DNA from 2 places in the Fusicatenibacter sp. genome. Region 2 is predicted to be linked to the other one. Evidence: riboswitches for the same ligand, from Rfam matches in the RefSeq annotation. Region 2 holds a riboswitch; the other holds the start of a gene.
What was found. A riboswitch is a leader RNA that binds a small molecule or an ion and turns the genes downstream of it on or off. The one in region 2 is predicted to bind lysine.

Region 1: it holds a riboswitch for lysine, as region 2 does, so the genes downstream of both, dapA (4-hydroxy-tetrahydrodipicolinate synthase) here and ACY2VW_RS11295 (alanine/glycine:cation symporter family protein) in region 2, are expected to answer to the same signal.

What each region holds. Positions count from the first base shown of each region.
Region 1 is NZ_CDRRUH010000003.1:60,331-75,919, reverse strand. Features, by position in the region: gene ACY2VW_RS01780 (hypothetical protein) at 1-66, shown strand, start outside; gene ACY2VW_RS01775 (hypothetical protein) at 118-621, shown strand; gene ACY2VW_RS01770 (hypothetical protein) at 640-1,128, shown strand; gene ACY2VW_RS01765 (carboxypeptidase-like regulatory domain-containing protein) at 1,170-2,087, shown strand; gene ACY2VW_RS01760 (hypothetical protein) at 2,184-2,420, shown strand; gene ACY2VW_RS01755 (hypothetical protein) at 2,485-3,663, shown strand; gene ACY2VW_RS01750 (polysaccharide deacetylase family protein) at 3,933-5,024, shown strand; gene typA (translational GTPase TypA) at 5,112-6,941, opposite strand; gene ACY2VW_RS01740 (single-stranded DNA-binding protein) at 7,347-7,976, shown strand; lysine riboswitch at 8,033-8,207, shown strand; gene dapA (4-hydroxy-tetrahydrodipicolinate synthase) at 8,360-9,250, shown strand; gene dapB (4-hydroxy-tetrahydrodipicolinate reductase) at 9,286-10,047, shown strand; gene ACY2VW_RS01725 (metallophosphoesterase family protein) at 10,206-11,123, opposite strand; gene ACY2VW_RS01720 (DUF4317 family protein) at 11,287-11,931, shown strand; gene ACY2VW_RS01715 (hypothetical protein) at 12,307-12,726, opposite strand; gene ACY2VW_RS01710 (chloride channel protein) at 12,921-14,144, shown strand; gene rfbA (glucose-1-phosphate thymidylyltransferase RfbA) at 14,300-15,190, shown strand; gene rfbD (dTDP-4-dehydrorhamnose reductase) at 15,371-15,589, shown strand, end outside.
Region 2 is NZ_CDRRUH010000054.1:2,513-18,101, reverse strand. Features, by position in the region: gene ACY2VW_RS11365 (histidine phosphatase family protein) at 1-124, shown strand, start outside; gene ACY2VW_RS11360 (LysR family transcriptional regulator) at 156-1,070, opposite strand; gene ACY2VW_RS11355 (SLC13 family permease) at 1,354-2,619, shown strand; gene ttdA (L(+)-tartrate dehydratase subunit alpha) at 2,725-3,630, shown strand; gene ttdB (L(+)-tartrate dehydratase subunit beta) at 3,646-4,278, shown strand; gene ACY2VW_RS11340 (FUSC family protein) at 4,316-4,990, shown strand; gene ACY2VW_RS11335 (MATE family efflux transporter) at 5,055-6,380, opposite strand; gene ACY2VW_RS11330 (AIM24 family protein) at 6,545-7,381, opposite strand; gene ACY2VW_RS11325 (GNAT family N-acetyltransferase) at 7,577-8,146, shown strand; gene ACY2VW_RS11320 (hypothetical protein) at 8,143-8,700, shown strand; gene ACY2VW_RS11315 (class I SAM-dependent methyltransferase) at 8,687-9,292, shown strand; gene ACY2VW_RS11310 (hypothetical protein) at 9,306-9,722, shown strand; gene ACY2VW_RS11305 (peptide deformylase) at 9,764-10,174, shown strand; gene ACY2VW_RS11300 (maltose acetyltransferase domain-containing protein) at 10,218-10,454, shown strand; lysine riboswitch at 10,559-10,733, shown strand; gene ACY2VW_RS11295 (alanine/glycine:cation symporter family protein) at 10,919-12,397, shown strand; gene ACY2VW_RS11290 (amidohydrolase) at 12,515-14,131, shown strand; gene ACY2VW_RS11285 (metal-dependent hydrolase) at 14,392-15,030, shown strand; gene ACY2VW_RS11280 (AfsR/SARP family transcriptional regulator) at 15,286-15,589, shown strand, end outside.

The DNA of each region.
Region 1 (15,589 bases), on a different contig from region 2:
TATGCCGGCGTTTACACAGGAACCGTGATGTTCAGCGTTTCGGTGGAAGCCGCATCGAATCCTTGAGAATGCAAAAAAGCATAACATAAAAAATACTTTAAACAGGAGGGAAACTCTATGAAAAAATTATTATCCATGCCTCTGGCACTCACACTGGTACTTGCCGCATCGACATCCGTCTTTGCAGCCGACATCAACCAGAACAGCACCCAGCAGAAGGCTGACACGACCGTAACATTCAAGGTCGATCCAGTCTACACCGTGACGATTCCGGCGGATGTAACCCTAGATCAGAAAAAAGGAGCTGACGGTACGATTACCTATGAAAAAGATCTGACCGTTTCCGCATCAGATGTCCGTCTGCTGGAGGGCAAGAAAGTTCAGGTAACGCTGGAAAGCAATTTTAAACTGACAACCGGTGCGCAGGGAGCACAGTATGAGCTTCCCTACACCGTAAAGGTCGGTACCTCCGGTTCAGCAATCACAAGCGGAGATGTCGTTGCCGACTTTACAACCCTCGATTCCGACAAATGGTCCAGCACCCTGCATTTTGCGGCAGAAAATCCAACGTATGCCGGTGATTATAAAGATACCGTAACCTTCAACATCGCAGTTGTATAAAAAGAGAGGTGGAGCAAAATGAAAAAAAGGACAGCAGCCCTGCTGACCCTGCTTCTGACCTGTGGCGCAATGGCCGTGCCGGTGTCTGCGGCGGAGAATCAGCAGAACAGTACTCCTCAGAAATCGCAGGTCACGGTGACGACCTCCATTGATCCGACGTATACCGTCACGATTCCTGCGAATACGAAAGTAGCGTTTAACGCTGTATCCACAGATTTCGGTGCCGTGAAGCTGGATGCCGCGCAGCTCGATCCCGGCTATGCCATTCAGGTTGAGCTTTTGGCCAGCGGAAAACTGAAAAATGCGGCCGATGCATCAAAAACGATTTCCTATTCCGTGAATGATTCCAAAGCGGCGTTTACCTCCGCAAAGTATACCGCAGCCGGACAGGAGACGCCTCTGACGATTGCCATCGCAAAGGATGAGTGGAACAAAGCTGCAGCGGGAAGCTACAGCGATACCGTAATCTTCACCGTTTCCTATGTGGATACCACAGCAACTCCGTAGTTTCTGTAACAAGGCGGTACCGGAAACGGAGGTGAATGCGATTGAAAAAGATCATGACAGTATTGTTGTCGTTCTTCTTTCTCTGCAGCACGCATGTGACAGCCTTTGCAGGTGATATCACCATCACAGCGAATGTGCCGGGCAGCCATACGATTACCGTTGATGCCGACGGCGCGGAGGTATTCTGTGATGGAGCGGCGGGGAGCAGTTTTACCGTAGAACGGCTTTCCGGGCCGAAGCTGCTGATCCGCGCAGAAAGCGGCAGGGAGATCACAGAGATTCTGCTGAATGGGGAGAATATTACGAAGCAGATCCGGGGAGGATATTATACACTGGAGCCGGTTTACGAGGATCAGACGATTACCGTGATGACGGATGAAGCACCTGCGGCGCAGGGGAAAACCTACACGGTGCAGGGAACGGTGATGCGGAACGGGCAGCCGGTGAGCGGTATCACGATGGAGCTCCGCAGTACGCTGAAAACGTATGTGACGGATGCGAATGGAAAGTTTTCGTTCGCGGATGTGGAATGCGGAAAGCATTCGCTGACAGCGCTGAAAAACGGAGAGATCGTCGGCTACGTGGAGTTTATCCTGCTGGAAGGAAACCAGGTCGATCTGTCGCTGACGGATGGCGTTTATACAGTGAACACGAATCAGAATGCGATCGGCATTGATCTGGTGCTGACACTGGAAAGTGATGATACGATGCGCATGACAGAGGCGAAGGAAGTATCGGGTGCGCCAAAGAAGGAGCCTGCTTCCGGCGGCAATGGCAGCAATTCAGGCAGCGGCGGAAGTCAGGCCGGAGGCGGGAAAAACGGCAGCAGCGCGAGCGCAACGAGCCCAAAAACCGGAGATACGGCAGACCCGATGATGTGGTTTGCAGCGCTTCTGATTTCCGGAGCCGTTGTGCAGCAGGCTGTTTTCATTTTTGATAGAAAGAAGAAACAACAATAAAGGGAAAGCAGAGAATTTCCGGTCCGCCGGGGGCTCTGCTTTCCTTGTATTTTCGGGAGCATTTTGTTACAATGGAGACAGAAAAGAGGGAAGCCTATGTGGATAAAAAAATTACCTGGCATCGCGGCAAATGCGGCGGTACTGATTCTGGATGTGTTTGTGATTCTGATGATTGCAGCACTGTTTCTCCATCAGCAGACGGCGGGAGAGCGTGTAAAAGAGACGATTACACGTTTTTCGACGACATCGCAGGAGTATTATTCGGAAGGAGAGGCATACAGCCAGAAAAGCGACCGGGTGCATACGTATGCGGTGGAGGAAGCATCGAAATAAAAAGAAAAAGATGAGGTAAACTATGCTCCAGAAGTGGAAAAAAGAAGGAAAAAGATTCCGCCCTGTGGATAAACAGGGAGAAGAAGAGGAAACAACGGAGCTTTCTGTGAAAATACGGGCGGCGAAGTTCCGTGATCTGCCGATGAGCCTGCGCATTCTGATCGTGAATCTCAGTCTGTTTCTGATTCTGTGTGCCGTATTTTTTATGGCAGGTGCGTATCTGTATGCGCCGCAGGCGGCCGGACGGAATTACGTGGAAGCATGCCTTGCGGGCGACTGGAACAGCGCGTATGATGTCTGCCAGTTCCCGGATGGCACGTTTCTGACGCGGAAGAATTACGACAATGCGATGACCTGGAAAGCGAAACAGGACGGCTCTGACGGGCAGGAAACGCCGGAGATCAAGAGCTTTTTCATGCGCCGGAAACAGAGCCTTGAGACAGGGGGAAACAGGATCTATACGGTGCGGTACACGTTAAAAGGCGTGAGCGATTCACAGGAAGAGACAATGGAAATCGCAGCCGGGGATATCGTAAAGTGGAATTTCAAAGAATGGTATGTCGTGCCGAAAGACAGCTACGTGACCGATGTCGAGATCACCGTTCCGGCGAATGCCACGCTTTATCTTGACGGCGTTCAGGTCGGGAAAAAATATCTGAAAGAGACGGCAGACACCGTCAGCGTTTATAAAATCCCGTACCTTTTCATCGGCGGCCACACGATTGAGCTGACTGAAGCGAAGAAAGACCCATACCGCGAGATTATCCTCGTGCAGGACAACAGCAGCATGGAATTTCTGCCGGACTTAAAACTCAACGATTCAACCGGAAAAGTCATCGCCGACCGCGTGGAAGAATCGCTGGACAAGGTGTTCACAGCTGCGGTAAACGGAAAAGCATTTGACACCATCAAAGATGAATTTTCCGCAGACACAGAAGTACAGGCGAACGCAAAAGAGCAGTACCAGCAGATCTGCGATGCGTACCTGAACAGCGATACCAACACCGGAATCACCAATGTAACCATCAGCAGCATCTCCACAACAGTAACCAGCGTAGAAAATCAGATGCAGATCGCGACAGAAGTGACTGCCACGATCGAAAAGCGGAACCGTTTCCTGCATTTCTTCCGGAAAACCAAAACAGAGACGGTTACCTGGAAAATGGAGTCCGCTGTGACGCTGGAGAAGGAAACCTGGGTCATGGGAAGCGACTTCCTGAAGGGTGTTGATCTGGGAAAATAGACGGGCTGAAATTGAATAAGAACTACGCGAAAAAGAGTGATTCTGCATCCGATTTTCCGGGAACAGAGTCACTCTTCTTTGCTGCGATGAAGATGTTAAGAAACCATGAACTTAAATTTACCAGAAGTGGAAAAATGTAAGAATTTGTTCCTTGCATCTTCGGTGAGATCACGTTATGATAGAAGGTAGAAAAATGTCGAAAAACGTTTTACGTTACGACGAAAGAAGTTCCGCAAAAATGAGCGGAACGATGGGGTATAAATAGATCAATGGATAGAAAATCATTAAAACAGAGAAGAAAGCAGATGCGCCGCAGACAGATGATGCAGAAGGTATCACGGATTTCCCTGTGTGTGGTAATCAGCCTTCTTTTTCTTGCGCTTATCTGGAAATTTGCGGGAGCGCAGCTTGCGAAAAAAGGAATTGTACTGAGTAATGACACAGCCGCAAAGACGGTGAGCGAGACGGCGCCGGAGGCGGAGGACGGATCGGGAAATGCGGGAATTAAGAAGCTTGCGGAGACTACGCCGCCGAATGAGACGCCGGGATGGCAGTACAGCTCGTCGGGCTGGTGGTACGCAACGGATGCCACAACGTACTACGTCAACGGCTGGGCAGATATCGACGGAAACCAGTACCATTTTGATTCCAATGGTTACATGGCGACCGGCTGGAAAGCGATCGGCGGAAAAGGCTGTTACTTTGATGACCAGGGTGTTTACCAGCCAGACCGCAACGGCGCGATGATGGTAGCCCTGACCTTTGATGACGGCCCAGGCGTCTATACCAGCACGCTTCTCGATACGCTGGAGCAGTACGGGGCACAGGCGACGTTCTTTATGCTCGGCAGCAACGTGGAAAAATACGGTGCAGATGTGATCCCGCGCATGGCGGCGATCGGCTGTGAGCTTGGAAACCACTCCTATGCGCATCCGAATATGAAAGAACTGAGCACCGACGACGGCCTTGCCCAGTTCCAGATGACAGATGATCTGATCGCCCAGTACAACAACGGACAGGGTGCAACTGTCATCCGTTTCCCGTATGGAAACAGCACCGATGAACTGCTCGCATCCATCGGCCGCCCGAGCATCATGTGGGATGTCGATACCCTGGACTGGCAGACGAAAAATGTACAGGCAAACATCAGCGCCGTTCTCGACAGTGTAAGCCCGGGAGACATTATCCTGATGCATGATATCCACGAGACGACCGTAGAATCGTGTGCAACGATCGTGCCGGAGCTGATCAACCGCGGGTATGAGCTTGTCACGATTCATACTCTTGCAGCGGCAAACGGCGTGGATCTTGCAGCGGGAGAGACGTATTACGGCTTCCATGGCGGAACGACAAACGAATAGAAAACAGAATAGAAAAACGACAAAGAACCGCCGGTTTACTCTCAAATCAAGAGTAAACCGGCGGTTCTTATGTCGTTTTATAAAAATTTATTTCATTGCCGCTCTCTTACGAAGTCTGGAATCCAGCTCTTTCTTACGGATACGTAAGGAAACCGGAGTAACCTCAAGAAGCTCGTCCTTGTCGATGAAGTCCAGAGCCTGCTCCAGGGAAAGGATTCTCGGCGGAGTCAGACGCAGTGCCTCGTCGGAGGAAGAAGTACGGGTGTTGGTCAGGTGTTTCGTCTTGCAGACGTTCAGCTCGATATCCTCGGCTTTGCCGTTCTGTCCGATAACCATACCGGCGTAAACCTTCTCGCCAGGTCCGATGAACAGAGTACCGCGCTCCTGTGCGGAATACAGACCGTAGGTAACGGACTCGCCTGCCTCGAATGCGATCAGAGAACCCTGCTTACGGTATTCAATATCACCTTTGTACGGTGCGTAATCTTCAAACTCGGTATTCAGGATACCAGTTCCTTTGGTGGAGGTCATGAAGATTCCACGGAAACCGATCAGGCCTCGTGCCGGGATTTCAAACTCCAGACGGGTAGAACCATCGCTTGCGCGGCTCATGCCGTGAAGCTCGCCCTTACGCTCGCTGAGGAGCTGGATGACCGTACCGGAAAACTCGTCCGGAACATCAACGTAAGCGATTTCCATTGGCTCGAGTTTGCGTCCGCGCTCGTCTTCTTTGTAGATAACCTCTGCCTTACTTACTGCGAACTCATATCCCTCGCGGCGCATATTCTCGATCAGGACGGACAGATGCAGCTCTCCACGGCCGGAAACCTTGAAGCAGTCTGCGGAATCGGTCTCCTCGACACGGAGGGAAACGTCGGTGTTCAGCTCACGCATCAGACGGTCGCGCAGGTGGCGGGAAGTTACGTATTTACCTTCTTTACCGGCCAGCGGGCTGTCGTTTACGATGAAGTTCATGGAAATAGTCGGCTCAGAGATCTTCTGGAACGGGATGGAAACCGGGTTGTCCAGATCACCGCAGAGCGTATCTCCGATATGGATATCCGGGATACCGGAAACCGCAACGATCGAACCGATGCCTGCTTCAGTAACCTCTACTTTTTTCAGGCCGTCAAACTCATACAGTTTGCTGACCTTTACTTTTTTCTTCTTGGTCAGATCGTGGTGGTTGACCAGCATAACGTCCTGATTCACGTGGATCGTTCCGTTTTCAACTTTGCCGACACCGATACGTCCAACGTATTCGTTGTAGTCGATGGTGCTGATCAGAAGCTGTGTACCTGCCTCCGGATCTCCGGTCGGAGCCGGGATGTATTTCAGAATGGTCTCGAACAGAGGAGTCATATCCTTCGGGGTATCGTTCAGATCGAGTACCGCATGGCCCATCTTTGCGGATGCGTACAGAAAAGGACAGTCAAGCTGTTCGTCGGATGCGTCGAGGTCCATCAGAAGCTCGAGCACTTCGTCGATAACTTCATCCGGGCGTGCTTCCGGGCGGTCGATCTTGTTGATGCAGACGATAACGGACAGATCCAGCTCCAGTGCTTTTTTCAGCACGAATTTGGTCTGCGGCATAGCGCCCTCGAATGCGTCTACAACCAGAATAACGCCGTCTACCATTTTCAGAACTCGCTCAACCTCGCCGCCGAAGTCCGCATGGCCCGGGGTGTCGATGATGTTGATTTTCGTTCCTTTGTAGTAAACTGCTGTATTTTTGGAAAGAATGGTGATTCCACGCTCACGCTCGATATCGTTCGAGTCCATGACACGTTCCTGAACCTCCTGATTGGCACGGAAAACGCCGCTCTGTTTCAGAAGCTCGTCTACCAGTGTAGTTTTACCATGATCGACATGGGCGATGATGGCAACGTTTCTTACATCTTCTCTCGTTGTTTTCATTTCTTCATTCCTCTTCCTATGGGTTGACCCTGCCGGGTTCAATTTTTCAAAATTTCAAGCCGGCTGGGAATGTTTATCACAGCACAAAGGCAGGTGCCTTGCCGTTTTGTCTCTGCTGGATGCCTGCCTATCTGAACTATTATAACACAGAACAGAGAAAAAAAACAGGGAAGATGTGACATTTTTTGTATTGCAATGGTAGAAAATACGAAGCATGTGGTGCGGTTTTTACAGAAACATATACAAAAAATTGGGCAGAATGCTGATTTGAATAGAAATAAAAAAATCTGGAAAAAAGTGGTTCTGAAAAAGAAATGTGGTTCATACATTAGGATTATAGATCAGCAAAGTACCGATCAGAAATCAATATTCAGAAAGAAAAGACAAAGGAAGGGGATTTTCATTATGGCAGACAAGATGATTGAAAACAATCAGGTGGTTATCATGGGAGAGATTGTCTCCCCGTTTACATTCAGCCATCAGGTATTCGGAGAGGGCTTTTACCTCGTCGATGTGATGGTCAAGCGGTTGAGTGAATCACAGGATATCATTCCGGTGATGGTCTCCGAGCGGCTGGTGGACGTATCACAGGATTACCAGGGTGAGTGGATCTGCATCAGCGGTCAGTTCCGGTCCTACAACCGCCACGAGGAGAAGAAGAACCGTCTGGTGCTCTCCGTATTTGCGCGGGAATTAAGCTTCGGGGAGGAAGAGGACGATTCCGTCAAATCCAACCAGATTTACCTCGATGGATACATATGTAAACCGCCGGTCTACCGGAAAACACCTCTGGGAAGAGAGATCGCCGACCTTCTGATCGCGGTCAACCGTCCGTATGGAAAATCAGATTATATCCCGTGCATCTGCTGGGGACGGAATGCGCGGTATGCCTCTGCGTTTGCCGTGGGCGGCCACGTTCTCATCTGGGGACGGATCCAGAGCCGGGAATATATGAAGCGGCTGAGCGAGACGGAAATGGAAAAGCGGACCGCATATGAGGTTTCGGTGAGCAAGCTGGAATACAGTGAGAATTGAAGCCAAGATCCGCTGTTGACAAGAAAATTTAATAATGCTATAGTAAAAGCAGAACTGAAGTGGATAGAGGTCGCATTACTTCAAGAGTACCTTTTCGGATGCCTCAGCAGCAAAAGAAGAAGAGGAAAAGGGAAGAATGCCGAAGGACATCCGGCGCTGAACCGGAATGCTCCTGGGCGCAGGTTGAAAAAATCTGCGACTGTCATCGAGAGATGGAGAGCTATCTGATCATAGATACTGCGTATGTGTGAATTTGGAGGCGATCTTATCGGGGATGAGACGCCTCTTTTTTTGCGGAAAGATAAGATTTCCGCGAAGCCCCTGCTCCGGCGCATGAATTGTTTCTATAGTGATCTGATATGACATACAGGAGGAAAAAAAGAATGTCTATTTTTAAAGGCGCAGCCGTTGCAATTATTACACCGATGACCGAAACACAGGAAGTGAATTACGAGAAACTCGGAGAAATTATCGAGGAGCAGATCGCAGGCGGAACCGACGCGATCGTCATCTGCGGAACAACAGGTGAGGCTTCCACCCTGTCTCACGAGGAGCATCTCGATACCATCAAATATACCGTAGAAAAAGTAAACCACAGAATCCCGGTTATCGCAGGTACAGGTTCCAACAGCACCGAGACAGCCATCTATCTGTCCCAGGAAGCAGAGAAATACGGCGTGGACGGACTTCTTCTCGTTTCTCCGTATTACAATAAAGCAACCCAGAAAGGTCTGATCGCACACTTTACCGCCATTGCCAACAGCGTCAAAGTGCCGATCATCCTTTACAACATCCAGGGAAGAACCGGCGTGAACATTGCACCGGAAACGATCGCTTACCTGTTCAACAACGTAGAGAATATCGTCGCAGTCAAAGAGGCTTCCGGCAATATCTCCCAGGTCGCAAAAATCATGCAGCTGACCGACGGAAAGATCGACCTGTACTCCGGAAACGACGATCAGGTTGTGCCGATCCTTTCCCTTGGCGGAAGCGGCGTCATCTCCGTTCTTTCCAATGTAGCACCGCGTGAGACCCACGATATGGTACAGAAATTCCTCGACGGCGATGTGGCTGGTGCAAGAGAAATCCAGCTGAGAGCCCTGCCGCTCATCGATGCCCTGTTCTGCGAAGTAAACCCGATTCCGGTAAAAGCAGCGCTGAACCTGATGGGCAAAGAGGTTGGCCCGCTTCGTCTGCCGCTGACCGAGATGGAGCCGCAGAACCAGGAGCGCCTGGCAAAGGCTATGAAAGATTTTGGAATCAAACTGGCTTAAGTTAAGAATACACGAAGTAAAGAAGGAAAAAGACAATGGTTAAAATTATTATGCATGGCTGCAACGGCCATATGGGACAGGTCATCACCGGCCTGGTAAAAGAAGATGCAAACGCAGAAATCGTAGCCGGAATCGATATGAACGACAACGGCCAGAACGATTACCCGGTATTCAAAAGCCTGGCAGAATGCGATGTTCCGGCGGACGTAGTCGTTGACTTCTCTTCCTATAAGGCAGCAGATGCTCTGATGGATGCCTGCAAGGAGAAAAAACTTCCGCTCGTCCTCTGCACCACAGGCCTCACCGAGGATCAGCTCAGAAAAGTGCAGGAGACCAGCAAAGAAATCCCGGTTCTCCGCTCTGCAAATATGTCCCTTGGTGTGAATACACTGATGAAACTGGTACAGGCAGCTGCAAAAGTGCTTGCCGAAGCAGGCTTTGATATGGAGATCGTGGAGAAACACCATAAACTGAAATGCGACGCCCCGAGCGGAACCGCCATCGCCCTGGCAGACAGCCTGAACGAGGCAATGGACAACCAGTACCACTACGTATACGACAGAAGCCAGCGCCACGAGCAGCGTGACCCGAAAGAAATCGGAATCTCTGCTGTACGCGGCGGCACGATCGTCGGCGACCACGACGTCATCTTCGCAGGCCCGGACGAGGTTGTTACCCTGTCCCACAGAGCATATTCCAAAGGTGTCTTTGGAAAAGGCGCGGTAGAGGCTGCAAAATTCCTGGCTGGAAAACCGGCCGGTATGTATGATATGCAGGATGTGATTGCTGCGAAGTAAGGCAGAAGCAGGAAATAGAAAAGATAAAAAGAAGGCAGGCTGTGTGCAGTTGCACAGCCTGCCTTCTTTGCCAAGCATATCAATAATTGGTCCAGTGAACCAATTTTGATTCGAGCTGCTTTTCTGTTTTAGCCAATGAGTTTTTTCACTTATGAAATCTATTTCAGCTCCCGTTCCGCTTTTTCCCAGATTTCTTCGTCAAGATCAGTCAGCGCCAGTGCATCCGCAAGTTCCCGCACCCGTTTTACCGTGAGATAAAAGTAATTGATGCCGCAGGTCAGCGTCCGCTTTAAGGAACGGGCGAGTACATTGCCATGCGTTTCCAGTTCAGCGCGGTCGAATTCGGCGAGGTAGCCTTCGAGATCGTAGGGGATCTGGAAGAGTTCTGTCTGCCAGGTATTGTTTTCCAGCGTCAGAATCGCGAAGTGTGCATGACCGCCGACACCATCAAGCGCAAGACCAAGGGAGCCTGGATTCAGATACGTTTTTCCGGCGTATTCTTTCTGCTCCTGCTTGTGGCTGTGGCCGCCGAGCAGGATAGCGGCATCAAGATATTCCAGATGAGAAAGCAGGAGTTCCGGATGCAGTCCGAAATTCCCACGGATTTCACCAGGTGCGCCGTGGCAGAGCCGAAGTGCCGGGAAAAGGGATTCACGGCAGGTGTCCGGTGTAACTTCTTCCTGCGGCACAAAAACAGGAATCAGATGGCCCGTTTCATCCATTTTTCCAATCAGAACACCGTCTGTCGGCAGCTGCTCAAAAAATTCCAGATCCTGCGCGGTAAGATTCCGAAACGTGTAATCCAAAAGCCCGCTCGTCGAAGAACCCGTCTTCCAGTTCTGCGGGCACCAGAGATTCTCCAATAGATATTCCTCCCGGTTTCCGCGAACCAGATAGCATGGAAACTCATCCTGCATTTCACGGAGCGCCTCCATCATCCTCTGCGGAAACGGCCCATCCGTCACAAAATCCCCAAGCCCGATGATACCGTCAATTTGCTGCTCGCGAAGAAACGCCATCACCTCCGAAAGCGCATAATAATTCCCATGAAGATCACTGATTACTGCTAATTTCATGTATTGTCCTTTCTATGTTGAATTTGTAAAAATGCGAGATACTGTCTTGATTTTATCAAATGGTGAGAAGGAACGCAATTTAAAAATCTGCTGACAGAAAAAGCATGTTGTGATAAGATCAAAGACAGAGAATTTCGAATATCTTTACTGTCGGAGGAAATATATGATTAATCGGGAAGACATGCTGGAGCTGACGAGGAGAATGACGCCGGCGCGGACTTCGTTTGTGCGGATGGCGGGATGTTATACGGATTCGGATGGGGAGTATGACGGCAGTTTTAACATTCATTTTCTGAAGCTGTCCGGTTCGGAAAAGGCCAGGAATCTGGCAATCGCCAAGAAAATTCCGTTTGCGGAATCGAATGAGAAGCTGCGGGAATACCGTTTTCCGGAAGAAACGCAGGGTGCGGGCAGTATCTGGCAGATGCTGATGGCGCTGCGTGAGTGCGGGCTGAAAAATGATGCACTGCTGGAAACGTTTTATGATATCCTCATTGAAGGATTGCAGATTCACGGAGCCTATGCCATTTACATGTTTTACGACCGGTACGATATTCCTGCGAAAACCTCTGATAAAGAGCGTTTGGGGGAATCCGAGGAGATGTTCCCCTATCTGATCTGCGCTGTCTGCCCGCTGGTCGGGGAATACGAGCCGGGAAATCCTATTTGTGGATTCCTGTTCCCGGCCTTTGTGGACCGGAGCGGCGATCTGGAACGGATTGATATTTATGCAGAGCGTGCGGCATGGGGCGATCGGATGGCCGGTATTCTTGGTGCGAAGGGCAGAAAATTCAGCAGCGGTCTGTAAAACTATGAGAAACACGCTCCGCGAGTTTCTCAAGTTATCGCGGCAGTCGCCAAGGTCGCGTGCAAGCACGGACTTTGGCTCGTTGCCCGCGTAAATAAAAATTGACGGATCAAACCAGGTGCTGACGTGCCTGACAGTAAAAAACTTCCCGGCGAACCTGCATGTATCGTTCGCCAAGGGAAGTTTTTTTAACCGAATCAAGCAAGTCCCCTGCTTCTATTGCGTGAAGCAATAAGCAGTGGGTTGGGACTTGCTTGTATTAGGAGTGGTACAAGCCACTCCTGATAAGCTGCGAAGCAGCTATTCGGTTATGAGCAAGTAGCGAAGCGGATTGCGAATATCCGCTTTGACTACGGGAGCAGCAGAACTGCATATTTACTGTGCCATCCCCGCCCCATTCTGTGTAGTTGCCCCGTTTTCCTGCGGATTCTGAGTCTCATTGCTACCGCCGCTTACCACATCATCCACCGCGCGGCCAACATCCTCAACGCCATCACCGACACCGCGGGTCACATCTTCCGCCGCGTCACCGACATCATCCCCAAGGGTATTTCCATCCCCGGTATTCGCGCCGTTTGCATTCCCGTCGGTGCCCTCCGTCACATCATTTACGTTGTCATTTGCCGGCATCTCTGTCGTATTGACATCGTTTCTGTTATCTGTCTGCCCCATGTCGCTCTCCGTGTTGGTATTGCCGTTCCCCGCATCGTTTGTGGTGTTGTTTCCGCAGGCCGTCATCCCGGCCAGTAACCCCGCCAATGCCAGCGTCATACACACTTTTCTGATTTTTCTCATCTTCAAAAATCTCCTTTCCCTAACAGTGTCTGGACAGTTGCTAGTATTTGAAGAATGCCGGAAAATATACAAAAAAGAAGCAGCCGTCACAAATCTTGACAAAAATCAGTTTTATGGAAGCTTTGCGGCGGGCTGGCAGCGGAGTAAAAATTGTGATATGATAGCAGCAGAATTCAACAAAGGAGAGACAGAAGATGAAAGAAGAACTGAAGAAATCCCTCCGCACCTACGGAGCTCTGCTGCTGCTCGGCGTCACCGGCGTTCCGATGGGCGCGGCAGTCGGTCTGATCGAGGCGCTGTTCTGCCGTCTGCTGCTGAAAGTAACGGCCATCCGTGTGGCGCATCTTTTCTGGTGTCTGCCGTTTCTCGCCGTGGCAGGTCTTGTGATTGTAATCGTCAATCAGAAATTCGGCGGCAAGGGAACGAAGGGCATGAGTCTGATTTTCGATGTGGCGTATGAAGAAGAAGAGGAGCTTCCGCTCCGCATGATCCCGCTGGCAATGCTTTCGACAACGCTGACCCACCTGTTCGGCGGAAGTGCCGGACGTGAGGGCGTTGCGGTACAGATCGGCGCAGTATTTTCCTATTTTGCAGGAAAGAAACTGCCGTTCAAAAATGCTCCTGGAATCTTTCTGGTGACAGGAATAGCAGCCGGCTTTGCGGGCATGTTCGGGACACCGATTGCGGCTGTGATCTTTGCAGTGGAAGTGCTCGCTGCCGGAGAAATGCGGTATGAAGCGCTGCTTCCTGCATTTACAGCATCCTTTTCCGCGAGCGCTGTGGCTTCCCTGCTTGGAATCCACAAAGAAAATCTGACGATCCACATCAGCGAAAGCCTGACACCATTTCTGCTGGTACGCCTGATTACACTCGGTATCATCTTTGGAATCACAGGCGGCCTCTTTGCGTGGTGTCTGAAACGTACGAAAAAATATCTCGGTGAAAAAATCAAAAATCCGCTGGTACGCGTTTTTTCCATCGGTGTTGTCTTAAGTATTCTGTTTCTGGTTCTGTACCGCGGACGGTACTGCGGCTTTGGAACGAATCTTGTCGAGGCAGTTTTTACGGGAAAGAAAGTGTACGCCTATGACTGGGCGCTGAAATTTATTCTGACGGTATTGACGCTGTCTGCCGGTTTCCAGGGCGGCGAGGTGACGCCGCTGTTTACCATCGGAGCAACCCTGGGCGCAGTCCTCGGCAGTCTGTTCGGCATTCCGGTGGAACTTTCTGCGGCGCTTGGCTACGCTGCTGTTTTCGGCGGCGGAACGAATACACTGCTGGCCGCTATCTTCATCGGCGGCGAAATTTTCGGTTACGATTATCTGCCGTATTTCTTCATTGTCTGCACGGCCGCCTACGTATTTAACCGCAACAGCTCGATCTATTCCCGCCAGAAATTGACGAAGTACAGCTGCTGATCAGGAGGAATCCTGATAGAAAATGGTCTTTTAGACAGAAAATCACACAATCCGCGTCAACCCGTGTCATACCGTTACGTTACGACACGGGTTGACGCGTTTCCGGGAATAAGGTTATACTAGAGGTATCATATACGAAAAAGGAGTAATGAATTATGAAAGGTATCGTACTTGCCGGAGGCTCCGGCACACGTCTTTATCCGTTAACTATGGTAACATCCAAACAGCTTCTCCCGATCTATGACAAGCCGATGATCTACTATCCGCTGTCTGTTCTGATGAACGCAGGCATCCGTGATATCCTGATCATTTCCACCCCGCAGGACACCCCGCGTTTCGAGGCACTGCTCGGTGACGGCCATCAGTTCGGTGTACAGCTTTCCTACAAGGTACAGCCAAGCCCGGACGGACTGGCACAGGCCTTCATCATCGGCGAGGAGTTCATCGGGGATGATTCCGTTGCCATGGTGCTCGGCGACAACATCTTCTTCGGACACGGTCTGAACAAACGCCTGAAAGCAGCAGTAGAAAACGCTGAGACCGGAAAAGGCGCAACCGTATTCGGCTATTATGTAGATGATCCGGAGCGTTTCGGAATCGTAGAATTTGACTCCGAGGGAAAAGCCATCTCCATCGAAGAGAAACCGGAGAAACCGAAATCAAACTATTGTGTTACAGGTCTGTACTTCTATGACAACAAAGTCGTAGAGTATGCAAAGAACCTGAAACCGTCACCGCGCGGAGAGCTTGAGATCACCGACCTGAACCGGATCTATCTGGAAGACGGCAGCCTGAACGTTGAGCTTCTCGGACAGGGCTTCACCTGGCTGGATACCGGTACACATGAGAGCCTGGTAGAGGCAACCAACTTCGTAAAAACCATCGAGACCCATCAGCACCGCAAGATTGCGTGCCTCGAGGAGATCGGTTACCTGAACGGCTGGATCGGCAAAGACCAGCTTCTGACCGACATCGAGCCGCTGAAGAAAAATCAGTACGGTCAGTATCTGATGGATGTGATGAACGGAAAATATATCGACAAATAAAAGCGAACAGCGTTGAAGAAAACTGCCCCGGAAGAAAAATCCGGGGCAGTTTTTGAAAAAAGTGCTTGACCATGACATAACGTCATCCTTTATACTCATGGTACAAACAGAAAATCAGACTGAAAAACAAGAGACAGACAAAACATAACGATAACAAAATCAGAAAAAAGGAGAACCATTATGAGAGTATTTGTAACAGGTGTAAAAGGCCAGCTCGGCCATGACGTCATGAATGAACTTGCAAAACGCGGTCATGAAGGAATCGGCGTTGATATTGAAGAAATGGATATCACCGATGCAGAAAGCGTAAGAAAAGTCATTACCGAAGCAAACCCGGATGTCGTAATCCACTGTGCAGCATGGACCGCGGTAGACCTTGCTGAGGATGATGACAAAAAA
Region 2 (15,589 bases):
CGTCGCACACAACGGCATTGCGCGTGTCGTGCAGTCGTATTTTCACGATATGACGAATGAAGAATATGCGGCATTTGGTGTGAAAAACTGTGAGATTGTACGATACGATTTTCCAGAGAAATAAAAAAAGATTACAGAAAACGGCGGGGATATATTCAATCCCCGCTCGTTTTTTTGTCCGATGGAATCAACGAATGCATCTGATAATACTTTTTTGTAAAAGAGATCAGCGTCTGCATATCGCTGCTGATGTATCTGCTTTTCTTCCATATCATGCCGATTTTCACTCGAATTGGTGTCTGCATCGGAATGCCGATGATTTCCGGAAATTTATCAGTCATGCTGGAATACAGAAAACAGGCATAGCGGCCCGTCTTTAAAAACTGCAGTGTCGTGTAAATCTGGCTGCTCCGCATGATGATATTCGGTGTATACCCCTCAAGTTCGAACCGCAGCTTCAGGAGCTGATTCTGCACCGAGTCAGCATTAAAGAAAATTAAGGGCTGTTTTGCCATATCCTGAATGGAAACCACTTCTCTGCCTGCCAGGGGGTGGTTTTTTGCTACACAAAATACGACCTGGTCATCCGCAAGAACGGCATGGTGAAATTTATCAATATTATACTGTTCCATATTGACAAGCGCCAGATCCAGTGTGTCATCCTGCACCAGATTACAGGCACGGACCGAACCATACTCCTCAAGAGATACCGCAATTTCGGGATGCTCTTCTGAAAAAGCGAGAAGAAGCTCGGGAAAAAAGACGGTGCTCAGCATCGGCGGAATACCAATGCGGATCGGCGGGCGCACACGGGAGAGATTGGAATAATCCGCCTGCAGCTCATTGCAGTACTGGAGAATATAATTTGCTTTCTGATAAAATTCCTCCCCTTCACGCGTCAGAATTAACTGATTTCCCTTTCTGGAAAAGAGACTGACGCCGAATTCAATTTCAAGATCACGGATAGCAACCGATACGGTCGGCTGCGTCACGTACAATTCCTCGGCCGCTTTTGTAATACTGTGGCACCGGCTTGCCATACAGAAGTAACGAAGCTGATTTAAAGTCATTTTTCCCCTCCAAATGTTCGTTGAGACAACATTATATTACCATTAAGATACCATAGAGACGTAAATGTTTCTATATTTTTTTTCGGTTTCCCGCAAAACAAGGTAAAAATGCACAAAAAAAGAGCCCCTGTTTTGCGAATATAAAAATTTTTTATGGGGTCATGTATTCCACCAATTTGTTTTTTAACCAGTACACGACGTATAATACAAGTAACAAAAGAAACGTGTTCGGCCGATGCTTTTCAAGAAAAAGAAAACTGAAAAAACGAAAGGAGATTTGGGAATGTCTCAAACCACAATCACATTGCTGTTTCTGGTATTTGCGATTGTCAGCTTCATTCTGGAGAAAATTCCGCTGGGTCTGACAGCTTCGATCTGTGCGCTTGGATTGACTCTCACCGGAATTCTGGATGTATCAACGACTTTCTCTCAATACGTAAACAGCAACGTTATCCTCTGCGTCGGCATGTTTGTTGTCGGCCAGGCACTTTTCGAGACGGGAATGGCAAACAAAATCGGAGGACTTGTAACCCGCTTTGCCAAAACCGAAAAAACACTGATCATCGCCATTATGGTAATTGCCGGCGTGATGTCCGGATTCTTATCCAACACCGGAACCGCTGCCGTACTGATCCCGGTTGTCTGTGGAATCGCAGATGAGTCCGGTTATTCCAGAAGCCACCTGCTGATGCCGCTTGTATTCGCGGCAGCCCTCGGCGGAAACCTCTCTATCATCGGAGCGCCGGGAAATTTGATGGGCGTCAATGCACTGCAGGAGATGGGAATCAAAACCAGCTTTTTCATGTACGCGCCAATCGGAATTCCGATGCTGCTGATAGGAATCCTCTACTTCGTCTGTTTTGGATATAAACTTCTTCCGCAGAATCAGAACGAAGCAGCCCAGAACCTGGAAGAGCAGAAAGATTTCAGCAATGTTCCGAAATGGAAACAGATCATTTCACTTGTTGTTCTGATCGTTGTAATTTTCGCTATGATTTTCGAAGAATTAATTGGAATCAGCATTCAGCTTTCCGCCTGTCTTGGCGCACTCTTTTTGGTGCTGACCGGGGTTCTGACAGAAAAAGAAGCGTTGAATTCCATTGACTTAAAAGTAGTTCTCCTCTTTGGAGGCTCTCTTTCCCTGGCAAAAGCACTGGATGTCACAGGGGCAGGAAGTATGATCGCCGATAAAATCGTCGGTCTGCTCGGATCCAATCCAAATCCGATTCTGCTTCTCCTGGTAATTTTCCTGGTAACCTGTGTACTGACCAACTTTATGTCAAATACAGCCACTACGGCACTTATGATTCCGATCGCTGTTTCTCTTGCAAACAGCCTTGGAGCAGACCCGCGGTCCGTTGTGATTGCAACTGTTATCGCCGGTTCCTGCGCGTATGCAACACCAATTGGTATGCCTGCAAACACGATGGTAGTCGGACTCGGAGGCTATAAATTCAAGGATTATGTAAAATCCGGCCTGCCTCTGATCCTCGTATCCTTTGCAATCTGCATGATACTGCTGCCCATCCTGTTTCCTTTTTATCCATGATAAGCATTCCTTCGCATAAACAGGTATCACACACCACAAGGGGCAGAAAATTCCTGCCCCGCACCACAAAGTTCACTCATGAAAATCATTCATAGGAGGTATATTATGACAAACGAAAATGGAGTAAAAGTTTTAACAGACATGGTAGCTGATTTTGTTGCCCACATCGGCAAAAAGCTGCCGGACGATGTAGTTGCAAAGCTGGAGGAGCTGGGCTCCCAGGAAACAGCAGCGCTTCCGAAAGCACTGTATGAGACGATGACCAAAAACCAGAAACTGGCGGTGGAATTAAACCGTCCGAGCTGCCAGGACACCGGCGTGCTTCAGTTCTGGCTGAAATGCGGAACGAATTTTCCGTACATCAATGAACTGGAAGGCCTGCTGAAAGAGGCTGTTGTACAGGCTACCTTTGCAGCACCGCTCCGCCACAACTCGGTAGAGACTTTTGATGAGTACAATACCAAGAAAAACGTAGGAAAAGGAACCCCGACCGTATGGTGGGATATCGTTCCGAACAGTGACAAATGCGAAATCTACGCTTACATGGCAGGCGGCGGATGTACGCTTCCTGGAAAAGCGATGGTTCTGATGCCAGGTGCAGGATATGAAGGAATCACCGATTTCGTACTGGATCAGATGACAAGCTACGGCTTAAATGCGTGTCCTCCGCTTCTTGTCGGCGTTGGAGTTGGAACATCCATCGAAACCGCAGCATTAAATTCAAAGAAAGCGCTGATGCGCCCGATCGGTTCCCACAATGAAAATGCAAATGCAGCAAAAATGGAGCGTCTGCTGGAAGACGGCATCAATGCCATCGGCCTTGGACCGCAGGGAATGGGCGGAAAATATTCCGTTATGGGTGTAAACATTGAAAACACCGCCCGCCATCCATCCACGATCGGCGTTGCCGTAAATGTGGGATGCTGGTCCCACCGCCGCGGCCATATCGTGGTAAATCCTGATCTGACAGTAACTTGTGATACACATTCCACCTGGAAATTTAATGCATAAACGGAGGTACGAATTATGATCGAAATTAGAGGAGATAAAAAAGTTCTGATTACACCGGTAAGCGCAGAAGACCTGAAAGATATCCACATCGGAGATATTGTTTGGCTGGACGGCGATCTCATGACCTGCCGTGACGTTGCACACCGCAGACTCGTTGAGTACGGAAGAGAGCTTCCATATAATATCAAAGACAAGGCAATTTTCCATGCCGGCCCGATCGTACGGAAAATTGAGGGAACAGAAGATGATTACGAGATGGTTTCTGTCGGACCGACTACTTCCATGCGTATGGAGAAATTCGAGTATGAATTTACAAAACTGACCGGCGTACGTGTCATTGTCGGAAAAGGCGGCATGGGTCCGAATACCGAGCGTGCATGTAAAGAATTCGGTGCCATTCACTGTGTCTTCCCGGCAGGCTGCGCGGTTGTTGCCGCGACTGAGGTGGAAAGAATTGCAGAGCATCACTGGGATGAACTGGGAATGCCGGAGACGTTATGGTGCAATAAAGTAAAAGAGTTCGGTCCGCTGATCGTTTCTATTGATGCAGAAGGACGCAACCTGTTTGAAGAGAACAAAGTTGTTTTCAACGAGCGCAAAGAGGCTGCAAAACAGGCAATTTATCCGGAAGTGAAGTTTATCAAATAATTTATCAAATAATAAGAGTTTTTGACAGGAGCAGCCTATGGGACCACAGGAAATGCTGGACCGGGCGGAGGTGAAAAATAAGTGGCAGCTCACGCCGCTGAAGGATTTCAAATCACCCCGTCTGACGGAACGCATGTGGCGGACAGCGGTGGTTGTTCTGCTGACTTCCCTGATTTATGAATATCTGATTCCCGGCGGCCGCAACCCCTGCTTTGCGCTGATCGGCGCAGTGTACGGGGTTGGGAGCCGGTTTGAAGAGGGATTCCACAATGGAATCAATCGCCTGATCGGAACGTTTGTGGGAGGAATCCTGGTCATTCCATTCTACATGCTGTATCAGAAACAGCCGTTTGGAATTCCGGCTTTTCTGTGGCTGGCGGCGGGGCTCTGCCTGGTATTGTGGTGCAATCTGGCACTGCAGGCGGACTCTGCGATCCAGCCGGGAATCGTGGTCTACTTTGTGGTACTTTACACAGTTGGTGAGGAACGAGTTGTTTTCTATACGCTTGCCCGGATTCTGGATACCGGCATCGGCGTACTGATTTCCCTTCTCTGCTATCTTTTACTGCCATCGAAATATGATAAAGAACAGGGGCTCTCGTTCCGGACCATGTGGAAGGCGACAAAACATGCGTTTCAGTCTTATAAGGATAAAAACCGTCTGTTCCGCGAGGATGAACAGAAAAACTTTGGAATGAAAAACAAAAAATAAGCAGGATGCAAAAAAAGAGATGATCTGCTCTGTGCCGGCAGATCACCTCTTTTTTGTATGGCGTTTATGATATTTTATAATATTTCGATGTATGCTGGCGGTAGAGCAGCAGCAATCCGCGGATGCAGAGCTCGATAGCCATGGCGATCCACATGCCGCGCAGGCCGAGCGGGGTGATGAGAAGCACCGCGAGACCGAGGCGGATGACCCAGATGCTGCCAAGGTTCAGAAGGCTTGGCACAAACGTATCGCCTGTTCCGCGGAGGGCTCCGGCGGCAACGATGGAAGCGCCGAAAAACGGCTCGGCGAGCAGTTCGATGCGGAGTACCTCGGCGGCAAACGAGCGGACCTGCGGGTCAGGAGTCAGAATGCTAAAGACGAACGGACAGAAGATCATCATCAGACCTCCAGTGATGGCCATCAGGACTGCGCCCATGGCAATGCAGATATTTCCGTAGCGTTTCGCCAGCTTGTAATTTCCGGCGCCGTAGCTTCTGCCGACGAGCGTTGTCGCGGCGGAACCGATGCCGTAGCCTGGCATGTAGCAGAGGCCTTCGGCGGTGACGGCGAACGAATTGGCCGCAATCGCAATGGAGCCGAGCGGGGCAATCAGCATGGTGGCAGCAACCATGGCGCTGTTCATCGCGATTTCCTGTACGGCAACCGGCACACCGATTTTGAATGCAGTTTTCAGAATTTTCGTATCAAAAACCGTTTTCTCCTTCCGGCGGAGACGCAGCCGCGGATTGCGGACACAACAGAACCAGGCACCCGTGAGGCTGATGACGGCGCAGGCCAGCATCGTTCCCATACCGGCACCCATGACACCGAAAACCGGAATCAAAAGAGCATTGAAAATGACATCGAGCACGCACATGACGGCATTTAAAATACTGGGTGTCACCATATCACCGCTGCACTGCAGGAAGGACGACATCAGCGAGTTGAGCTGGGAAAACGGAAGCATGATGGCAAACATCATAAAATAGAGCGTGGCATTCCGCCGGATCTCCTGCGCACCGCCGAGCCACCCCGGCAGCGGATGACTGATCAGAAGCCCGATCAGGCACAAAACAGCCGACACAACAAGCGCGGACGCGATGCCATGCCGCACAACATCCCTTGCCTTCTTGTCATGATTTCCCCCGATCTGATGCGCTACCTGAACAGAAAAACCGGCTGAAACCGCATAAATCGTACCGCTGAGGAGCCACGTCGTCGACGAAACCAGCCCGATCGCCGCCGAAGCATTCGCCCCAAGCGCGCCGACCATCGCGGAATCAATGTATTGCATCGCAATCGTAGTAATCTGTGTAAGAATCGCAGGCAGACTTAATCGCCCGACCTGCTGAATCTGCGGTTTCAGTTCAGTCCAGCTTATTCTATTCATCATTTTCTCCAGAACATGTATTTTATCGTATGGTTTTTCTTAAGAATGTAAAGATAAATGCGTATTTTACGCTAACATGTTTTGAAGAAAGTGTCAATCAAAAACGAGGTTTAATTTGACTTTTTTCTATGCGTATTAGGCATAGGGACGGAGAGGATTCGAATTTAATTTTCCGGCGGAAGGTTGTTCTTCACAGTGGGGTTCGCCTGGGTCGTGTTGGTTGCAGTCAGCAGGGAATCTGTCGGGGCGACCGGGCTCATGAGGACGCGGCCGGTTCCGCGGTAGACGTTGACGAGGCCTTCACCGCTGACGGCGGAGCCGACGAGGGTTCCGGTGGAGCGCTCTACGGTGAAATCAAGGTTGGAGGACCAGCAGACGGCGAGGTTTCCATCGATTTTCAGTTCGTCGTTTTCGAGTTCGACTTCGATCAGTTCGTCCTCAGGTACGTTGCTTTCGAGGGCAACGGCTCCTCTGCCGACGAGGCTCAGATTGAAGAAGCCTTCGCCGCCGAGGACAGCGGAGGAAATGCTCTTGCGGGCGGTCAGTTTGGTTTTGACTCTGCCGTCGCAGGCGAGGAACATGCCGTCCTCAATCGTCATTCCGAGGGAGCCCCATTTCTCGACATCCACAAGAATGATGTATTTGTAGGTCGGTTCCAGCACGAGATATCCGTCGCCAACGTACTCCGGTTTTACGGCAGATTCCTTTGTCATGGCGCCTTTGATGGCCTTTCCGAACAGGTCGCCGATCCCTTTGATTCCGGCGGTCGCCTGTACATGGCCGCCCATCCACTGCATCGCACCGGACTGGATAATCGCGGAGTGCTCCTTGTCCAGTTCAATGACAACCTGGTGGCGGCGCACATTCATTTTGCTCATGTAATACTCCTCCATGGCAGTCATCGGCGAGACGCTGGAATCCTGGAGATATTCCATGACGTGGAAATTTTCGATGGATTTGGTGAATTTCCGGTTTTCGTTTTCGAGATTTAAAATTTTCATAGGCACGTTCCTTTCTTTCATTAAGAAGAAAAATAGTGATCCGTCTTGTTTCTTTTATTATACAGGAAAGAAAGCAAAGAGCACAGAAAAATTTAGAAAAAAAGGAAATCTGGAAATCATGTTGTCCATTTTTCAGCGGAGTGATAAGATAAAGTTCAGAAAACGCAAGCAGTACGGTCAGAGGAGGAGTTTATTATGAGTACAATTACTGTCAGAGATGCAAAAATAGAGGATGCCGCACGCATTCTGGAGATTTATGCTTACTATGTAGAATACACCGTCATTTCTTTCGAGTGGGACGTGCCGTCTCTGGAAGAATTTGAGAACCGCATGCGTGATATCATGAAAAAATATCCATACCTCGTCATCGAGCAGGATGGAAAAATCGAAGGTTATGCATACGCACATGCCTTTGTCGGCCGCGCCGCATACGACTGGTCGAGCGAGCTGACCATTTATCTCGATCCCAATGCAAGAAAAGGAGGCCTTGGCCGGAGACTGTATGAAGAGCTGGCGGACCGTCTGAAAAAAATGGGCATTCTGAACCTCTACGCCTGCATCGGCTATCCGCAGGTCGAGGATGAATATCTGACGAAAAACAGCGCCGAGTTCCATGCACATCTCGGATTCGAACTCGTGGGAACCTTCCACAACTGCGGCTACAAATTCGACCGCTGGTACGATATGGTCTGGATGGAAAAAATCATCGGCGAGCCGCACGCGGGACAGCCGGCAGTAAAATCATATAGTGAGATAAAAGAATGAGCACAATAACAACGTATACAAGAAAACATTTTGACCCTGTGCATCCCGCCCAGGAACTGCTCTGTGTGGAGGATTTTGCGCATGCGCTGCCGATGGTCTGTCGCGGAAACGGTCATGTGACGACGTTCTGGTCAGTGGGAGAGCACTGCATCTGCTGTGCGAAAGAGGCGGCCGCGCGCGGCTATTCCCGGCGGCTGGTGCTGGCGTGCCTTCTGCATGACGCGAGCGAGTGTTACATGTCGGACGTGCCGCGGCCATTAAAGCAGGAGATGCCGCGGTACCGCGAGATCGAGGACCATCTGCTTTCGGTGATTTATGAGAAATATCTTGGCAGTGATCTGACGGCGGAGGAGCAGCGGATGATGAAACAGATCGACAATGATCTGCTGTGGTACGATCTGACAAATCTGCTGGAGGAACCGCAGGCGGGGGATGCGCCGAAACTTCACATCACGCTGGACTACACGGTGCGGCCGTTTGCTGCAGTGGAGAAAGAATATCTGGAATTATTTGAACAGTATCAGTATCGGGAGACGGGCGATGAGAGAAGATAAAAACGAGAACCGCTGGGACAGATTGCTTCAGATCCACACAATGGGGCGGGACGACAGCCGGTCGGATCTGTACCGGTATCCGTATGAGCCGACCCCATACTGCGTGCTGGAGCGGATGGCAAACACAGGGATGATCCGAAAGGGAAATACGCTGCTCGATTACGGATGCGGAAAGGGCCGCGTGGATTTCTTCTTATCGGCGCAGACCCGGTGCCGGTCCATCGGTGTGGAGTATGATGACCGGATTTATGCGAAGGCGGTGGAAAATAAAAAAGCGGCGGTCTCCGGCGCGCGGACAGAGTTTGTGCTGGAGAGCGCCGAAAATTTTCCCGTTCCTGCGGAAGTGGACCGGGTGTATTTTTTTAACCCGTTTTCGCTCGAAATTTTAAGAAAAGCAATGGCAAGACTGCTGGAATCGTACTATGAAAATCCGCGGGAGATCCAGTTGTTTTTCTATTACCCGTCGGATGCCTATATCTCGTATCTGATGACCGTGCCGGAACTGGAATTTCTCGATGAGATCGACTGTATGGATCTGTTTCCGGGCGGGGACAGCCGGGAGCGGGTTGTGATTTTTACGATAGCAGAGTAAGGGGGATTTTTAAATGAAATATCAGGTAGTGCGGATCGACGAAGACATCGATTTCGGCTGCGAGGAACGCAGCGCCGATGAGCCTGTCATGGCAGTTGTTGTGTTACAGGATGAAAACGGGAACGAATCGCGCATCCGCCAGGAGGATCAGATGCTGTATGACCGGAACATCGAGGAGGGCGATACCGTCATTCTGAATGAAAACGGCGAATTGCGAAAAGCACTCTCCGGTGATTGGACGCAGAACTGTGATTCGAAAAATGTAGATACGACAAAATTCGTCAACATGATGCAGGTTGTCAAAGCCGGAAAACAGATCGACTGGATCTGCCCGTTCTGCGGCGGAAAAGTAGAACGACTGGAGCAGGAAGGCGGAAAAACCGTGATCGGATGCACATCGTGCGATATGCGGATTCAAATAGAAAATTAAACGATTTCGGCCTTTAAGGCCGAAAGAGAAAGGAAACACAAATGGTAAAACCAATTATGAGAGACGTTCTCTTCCTCGGACAGAAATCCATCCCGGCGACAGAGGAAGATCTGCAGGTGGGAAGAGATCTGCAGGACACACTGGCAGCAAACCGCGAGGCATGCGTCGGCATGGCGGCAAATATGATCGGCGTGAAAAAACGCATCATCATCGTAAACGCCGGATTCCGAGACATCATCATGTTCAACCCGGTGATAGTCCGCAAAAGCGGCCCCTACGAAACAGAAGAAGGTTGCCTCTCCCTGCCAGGCGTGCGGAAAACAAAGCGGTACCAGAACATCGAAATCGAATACTACGACTGGAATTGGAAAAAACAACGCCAAAAATTCACCGGCTGGCCAGCCCAGATCTGCCAGCATGAGATGGATCATTTGGAAGGGATACTTATTTAGATCCTACAGCAGACAGGAGGACGGTATGACAGACAGAGAATGAATGGTAAAAGGAATCATTTACAACCCGAATGTGGAAGATCCGGCCAAAGAGCAGTCCGGCTATATGGAGCGTCTGTGGGAGTTCAACCAGCTGAAGCCGTCAGAGGGAGACAAGAAAGTCAAATATATGAAGGAAACTTTCGCAGAAGTCACCATCGTTTCAGGCGTCACAATCGGCGAACACGACCGCGAGTATTTTTACCGGGACGAAAAAATCGACGGGGAGAATCTCAAATAAATCGGGACAAATTTCGAAAATATAAAATTTTTGTAAAATAATGTCGAAAAAACGATTGACAAGTGGCGAAAAGAAACATATGATAATACCTGTCAATATACATATTCGGCAATAGAGGCGCGAAGGCTAAGAGTAGCTGTCCTGAGACAACGGGGTCTGGGACGGGCAGGGAAAGGAGCATTCGCCGAAACGGGGCAGTTCCCGAAAAACTGTCTGCGTTGGGGTACAGTCGAACAGGCTGTGCACTCTCACCGTACTGGTGGAGGAGCTATTGCTTCATGAACGTAGATTTAATGGAGCAGTGGTGAAGACCGCTGCTCTTTTTATTGTACTGCAGTTGGAACCGTGACAAAAGGTTCCAGGGGTGGAAATCTGTTTGGTTGGAGAACGAAAGACGAAACGGGTGTTACAGGATACGTCTGAAGAAAACTGTTGCCGGAAAAGAAAAAAGGGAGGATTTTGACATGATAGCATTTCTTAACTGGCTGGACGGTGTCCTTTGGGGCGTGCCGCTGATCGCGCTGATGATTCTGACCGGTCTGTACTTTACCGTTCGTTCTGGATTTTTCCAGTTCCGTCACTTTGGCTGGATTATGAAGAGAACCGGCGGAAAACTGTTCCAGAAAGAAGACAAAGCAAGTGAAGGAAAGGGTATGCTTTCCTCGTTTGAGGCGATTTCGACCGCTATCGGCGGTACCGTAGGATTCGGTAATATCGCCGGTGTTGCAACTGCAGTTGCAGCAGGCGGCCCGGGAGCCATTATGTGGATGTGGCTTTCGTCTCTGCTTGGTATGATATTAAAACAGGTTGAGGTTACCCTCGGCTGCTACTACCGTCACACCAACGAAAAAGGTGAGTACTACGGCGGTCCGACTTACTACATGGAGTGCGGACTTGGCGAGGAGCGCCACTGGGGCAAGCTGTGGCTGATCCCGGCGCTCATCTTCGGCATCGGTATTTTCTCCACCTTCTTCGTAACCTCTTCCAACCTGACCGCATCTCAGGTCGTAGCCGGTGCGTTCGGTATTGAGAATATCAATCTTGGAAGCTTCAAAGTAGAAGGCGTTATCGTGATGGGCGTTCTGCTCTGCATTCTGACCTATGTCGTTACAAGCGGCGGTACGAAGAAAATCGCAAGTCTGTTCAGCAAGCTCGTTCCATTTATGAGCGTTCTTTATATCTTGATGGGAATTGGCATGATCATCATCAACATCAACCGCGTTCCTGGCGTATTTGCAGCCATCGTAACAAACGCATTTACCGGAACAGCAGCGATCGGCGGTTTTGCCGGCTGCGCAGTCAGCGAGATTATCCGTGTGGGTATGGCGCGTTCCGTATACTCCAATGAGGCTGGATGGGGTACTTCTCCAATGATCCATGCTTCCGCAAAAACACCGCATCCGGTAGAGCAGGGTCTGTGGGGATCTTTCGAGGTATTCTTTGATACCATGGTTATCTGTACGATCACCGCACTTTCCGTTATCTTAAGCGGAAACTGGACCGACGGAACGAACGGCGGAACACTTGCTTTAAGTGCATTTGCAAGCGGATTCGGCAAATTTGGAAGCATCCTTCTGGCAGTCATCATGGTCATTTTCACTGTAACGACTTCCGGCGGATGGTTCACCTACTATCTGGCAATTCTGGAGCATCTGTATAAAAAAGAAGGCAAGATGAAAGATATCGTCATGAAAATCTTCTACGCAGTCCGCGCTCTGCCGGGCGTACTGTGGACGATCTATCTGGTAAAGACAAACAACCAGGGCTTTATCTGGACTGTCGTTGATATCACATCTGCGATCCCGACCTTCGTCAACGTAGCAGTGATCCTGATTCTCTCGAACCAGTATTTCAAACTGCTGAAAGACTACAAAGCAAGAAACTTCGGCCAGGGCACGGTAGACAAGAACGCCTGCCTGTTCTACGAAGAGAAAACGAAATAAAAAATATTCAAAAGCGAATCCAGACACGCATGAGAATGGCGTGTCTGAATTTGTATATTGCGCAAATGGGCAGAAAAGAATAGAATCAAATTTAGATGACAGTAGGAGGATAATGATATGAAAACAATTTACAAAAACGGAGCTGTCTACACCGGAAAATTGCCGCTTGTCGAAGCGTTTGCAGTAGAAGACGGCAAATTTGTTTTCGCCGGAAGCAGCGCAGAGGCAGATGCCCTTGCAGCAGCCGGCGACAAAGTTGTAGACCTCGGCGGAAAATTCGTCTGCAGCGGTTTTAACGACAGCCATATGCACCTTTTAAATTACGGAAGCTCCCTGCTGAAAGCGCAGCTTGCCGCACATACCGAAAGCCTGGAAGATATGCTCGCCTGCCTCGACACCTTCCAGAAAGAGCATCCGCGAAAAGACGGCGCATGGCTGATGGGCCGCGGCTGGAATCAGGATTACTTCACGGACGTGGACCGCATGCCGAACCGCTACGATCTTGACCGCGTATCAACCGAAGTTCCGATCTGCGCGACGAGAGCGTGCGGCCACTGCCTCGTAGTCAACAGCAAAGCGCTGGAACTCCTCGGTGTCACAGCAGATACCCCGCAGCCGGAGGGCGGAGAGATCGGTATGGAAAACGGTGAGCCGGACGGAAGATTCTTCGACAATGCAATGGAACCGGTTTACGACAGCATTCCGGTGCCGAGCAAAGAGGAAATCAAAGATATGATCCGAAGCGCCTGCAAAGCCCTGAACAGCTACGGCGTCACCAGCAGCCAGAGTGATGATTACTGCGTTTACCGCGCCGTTCCGTGGCAGACCGTCAATGAGGCATACAAAGAACTCGAGGAGTCCGGCGAGCTGACCGTCCGCGTTTACGAGCAGAGCAACTTTACCGATCTGGAATCCTTAAAAGGTTTCGTTGAGGCTGGAAATGTGACCGGCGTCGGCACAGAACGCTTTAAAATCGGACCGCTGAAAATGCTCGGCGACGGCGCACTCGGTGCGAGAACAGCATTCCTCAGTCGCCCATACGCAGACGACCCGTCCACCTGCGGAATCCCGGTATTCACCCAGGAAACCATGGATGAGATGATCGGCTACGCCAATGCACACGGCATGCAGGCTGCAGTTCACACGATCGGTGATGCGTGCCTCGACCGCGTGTTAAGTGCCTATGAAAAAGCCCTTGCTGAAAACCCGAGAGAAGATCACCGCCACGGCATCGTGCACTGCCAGATCACAAGAGCCGATCAGCTTGAAAAAATCGCGAAAATGCATCTTCACGTTTACGCACAGAGCATCTTCCTCGATTACGATAACCATATCGTAGAGGAGCGCGTCGGCAAAGAGCTTGCGAGCACAAGCTACAGCTGGAAGACGCTGATGAACAACGGCGTCTCCGTCAGCAACGGAACTGACTGCCCGGTAGAGCTGCCGGATGCCCTCGCCTGCATGCAGTGCGCTGTCACAAGAACAACGCTGCGCGACCACGTCGGCCCGTACCTGCCGGATCAGAAATTCACCGTACAGGAAGCACTCGACAGTTACACGATCCGCAGCGCCGAGGCAAGTTTCGAGGAGAACGTGAAAGGCCAGATCGCAGAAGGTATGATGGCAGACTTCGTCGTACTGGGTCAGAATCCGTTTGAGGTGGATGAGAGCACGATCAAAGACATTCCGGTGTGCCGGACGTATCTTGCTGGTGAACTGGTATATGAAGCATAAAGATATAACTCAAATGAGTGATAAATGTCAAATGAAAATTCATACAATGAAGGGAAAAACGTGAAATAAGATAACCTGGAAATAGTATGGAACAAAGGCAGAAACAGAGGAGAACCTCCTGCGGCGATGAACGGTCGCAGGAGGTTCTTTTTTGATCCTGATAGGACCATACGGTCGTAAAAGAATCGAACAAATGGTTGCATAAAAGGACGGGAATGTGCTATGATAAAGGAAATTTTACGAAAGGAAAAAACAGACAAATGCTTGGAAGAACACATTTTTTTATTGGAACAGCAGCGGCACTTGCTGTTTTACAGCCGCAGACGGTTCCCGCGCTTGTGGCCGGTGCCGGGGCTGCCGCGATCGGCGGTTTGATCAGTGACATTGATGTCGGCACTTCACAGGCGCACCGCGATGCCGATAAGATCATTACGGCAACAGTTGCAGTTGCGGTGCTCACAATTCTTGCGGAGTATAAACTGAATCTTGGAATTTACCGCCGCCTCACAAGCGACAGCAGCGTGCTGCGTCTCCTCGCCGGAACGGCAGCATTTTTGCTGATCTGCGCCTATGGGAAACAGCAGCCGCACCGCTCCTTCATGCATTCATTTGCGGCGCTGGCATTGCTGACGGCGTGCGTGGACATCATCTACCCGGATGCGTCCGCTTATTTTGCCGTGGGCTTTCTGTCCCATCTGGTGCTCGATTTTTTCAACCGGAAACCGGAAAAGCTGTTCTGGCCCTGGAAGAAGGGATTCTGCCTCGGATTCTGCTCAGCACGGGGACTTGTGAACCGCGCACTGCTCGGGTGCGGCATGGTATCTCTTGCTGTAGTACTGGTGCTCTCGGCGCCTGCAGGGCGGCTGATGGCTAAAATCATGCGGGCAATTTACGGATGAGATGGGATTGACAAAAAGATAACAAGACAAAAGAAGAAAAAGCAGGAATTTTTCGGTGTTAAAGTTAATATTTTATACATTTTATAGTAGGATTTTTGATTAAAATGATGTAAAATAGAAAACAGAAATCCGGCGTCCGTAATTGTTTTTGAAATGAACGAACAGGGAACCGCCGGCCCGTTACCGCAGCCGATTGCGGAGCGCAGCGCAACCGACAACAGAGATTAGAGCACAACAGGCAATACAGGAGTTAGTATGAACGAAGAAATGAAAAACCAAACAGAACAGTTACCGCTTTTAAAAGTACACATGATGGGAAGTTTTTTCCTGGAGTACGGCGACCAGCCGATTTCCTTCCGGAAAACAATGGCAACAAAATCGATGAGACTTCTGCAGATTTTCCTCTATAACAAGGACAATGGAATTTCCAGAGGAAGACTGTTGGAGAGCACATACGGAAGAGAAGATGTGGCGGACGCGGCAAACAGCCTGCGTGTCGGCGTACATCGCCTGAAAAGAAGCCTTGTCGAGGCAGGACTTCCGCAGTTTGAGTACATTT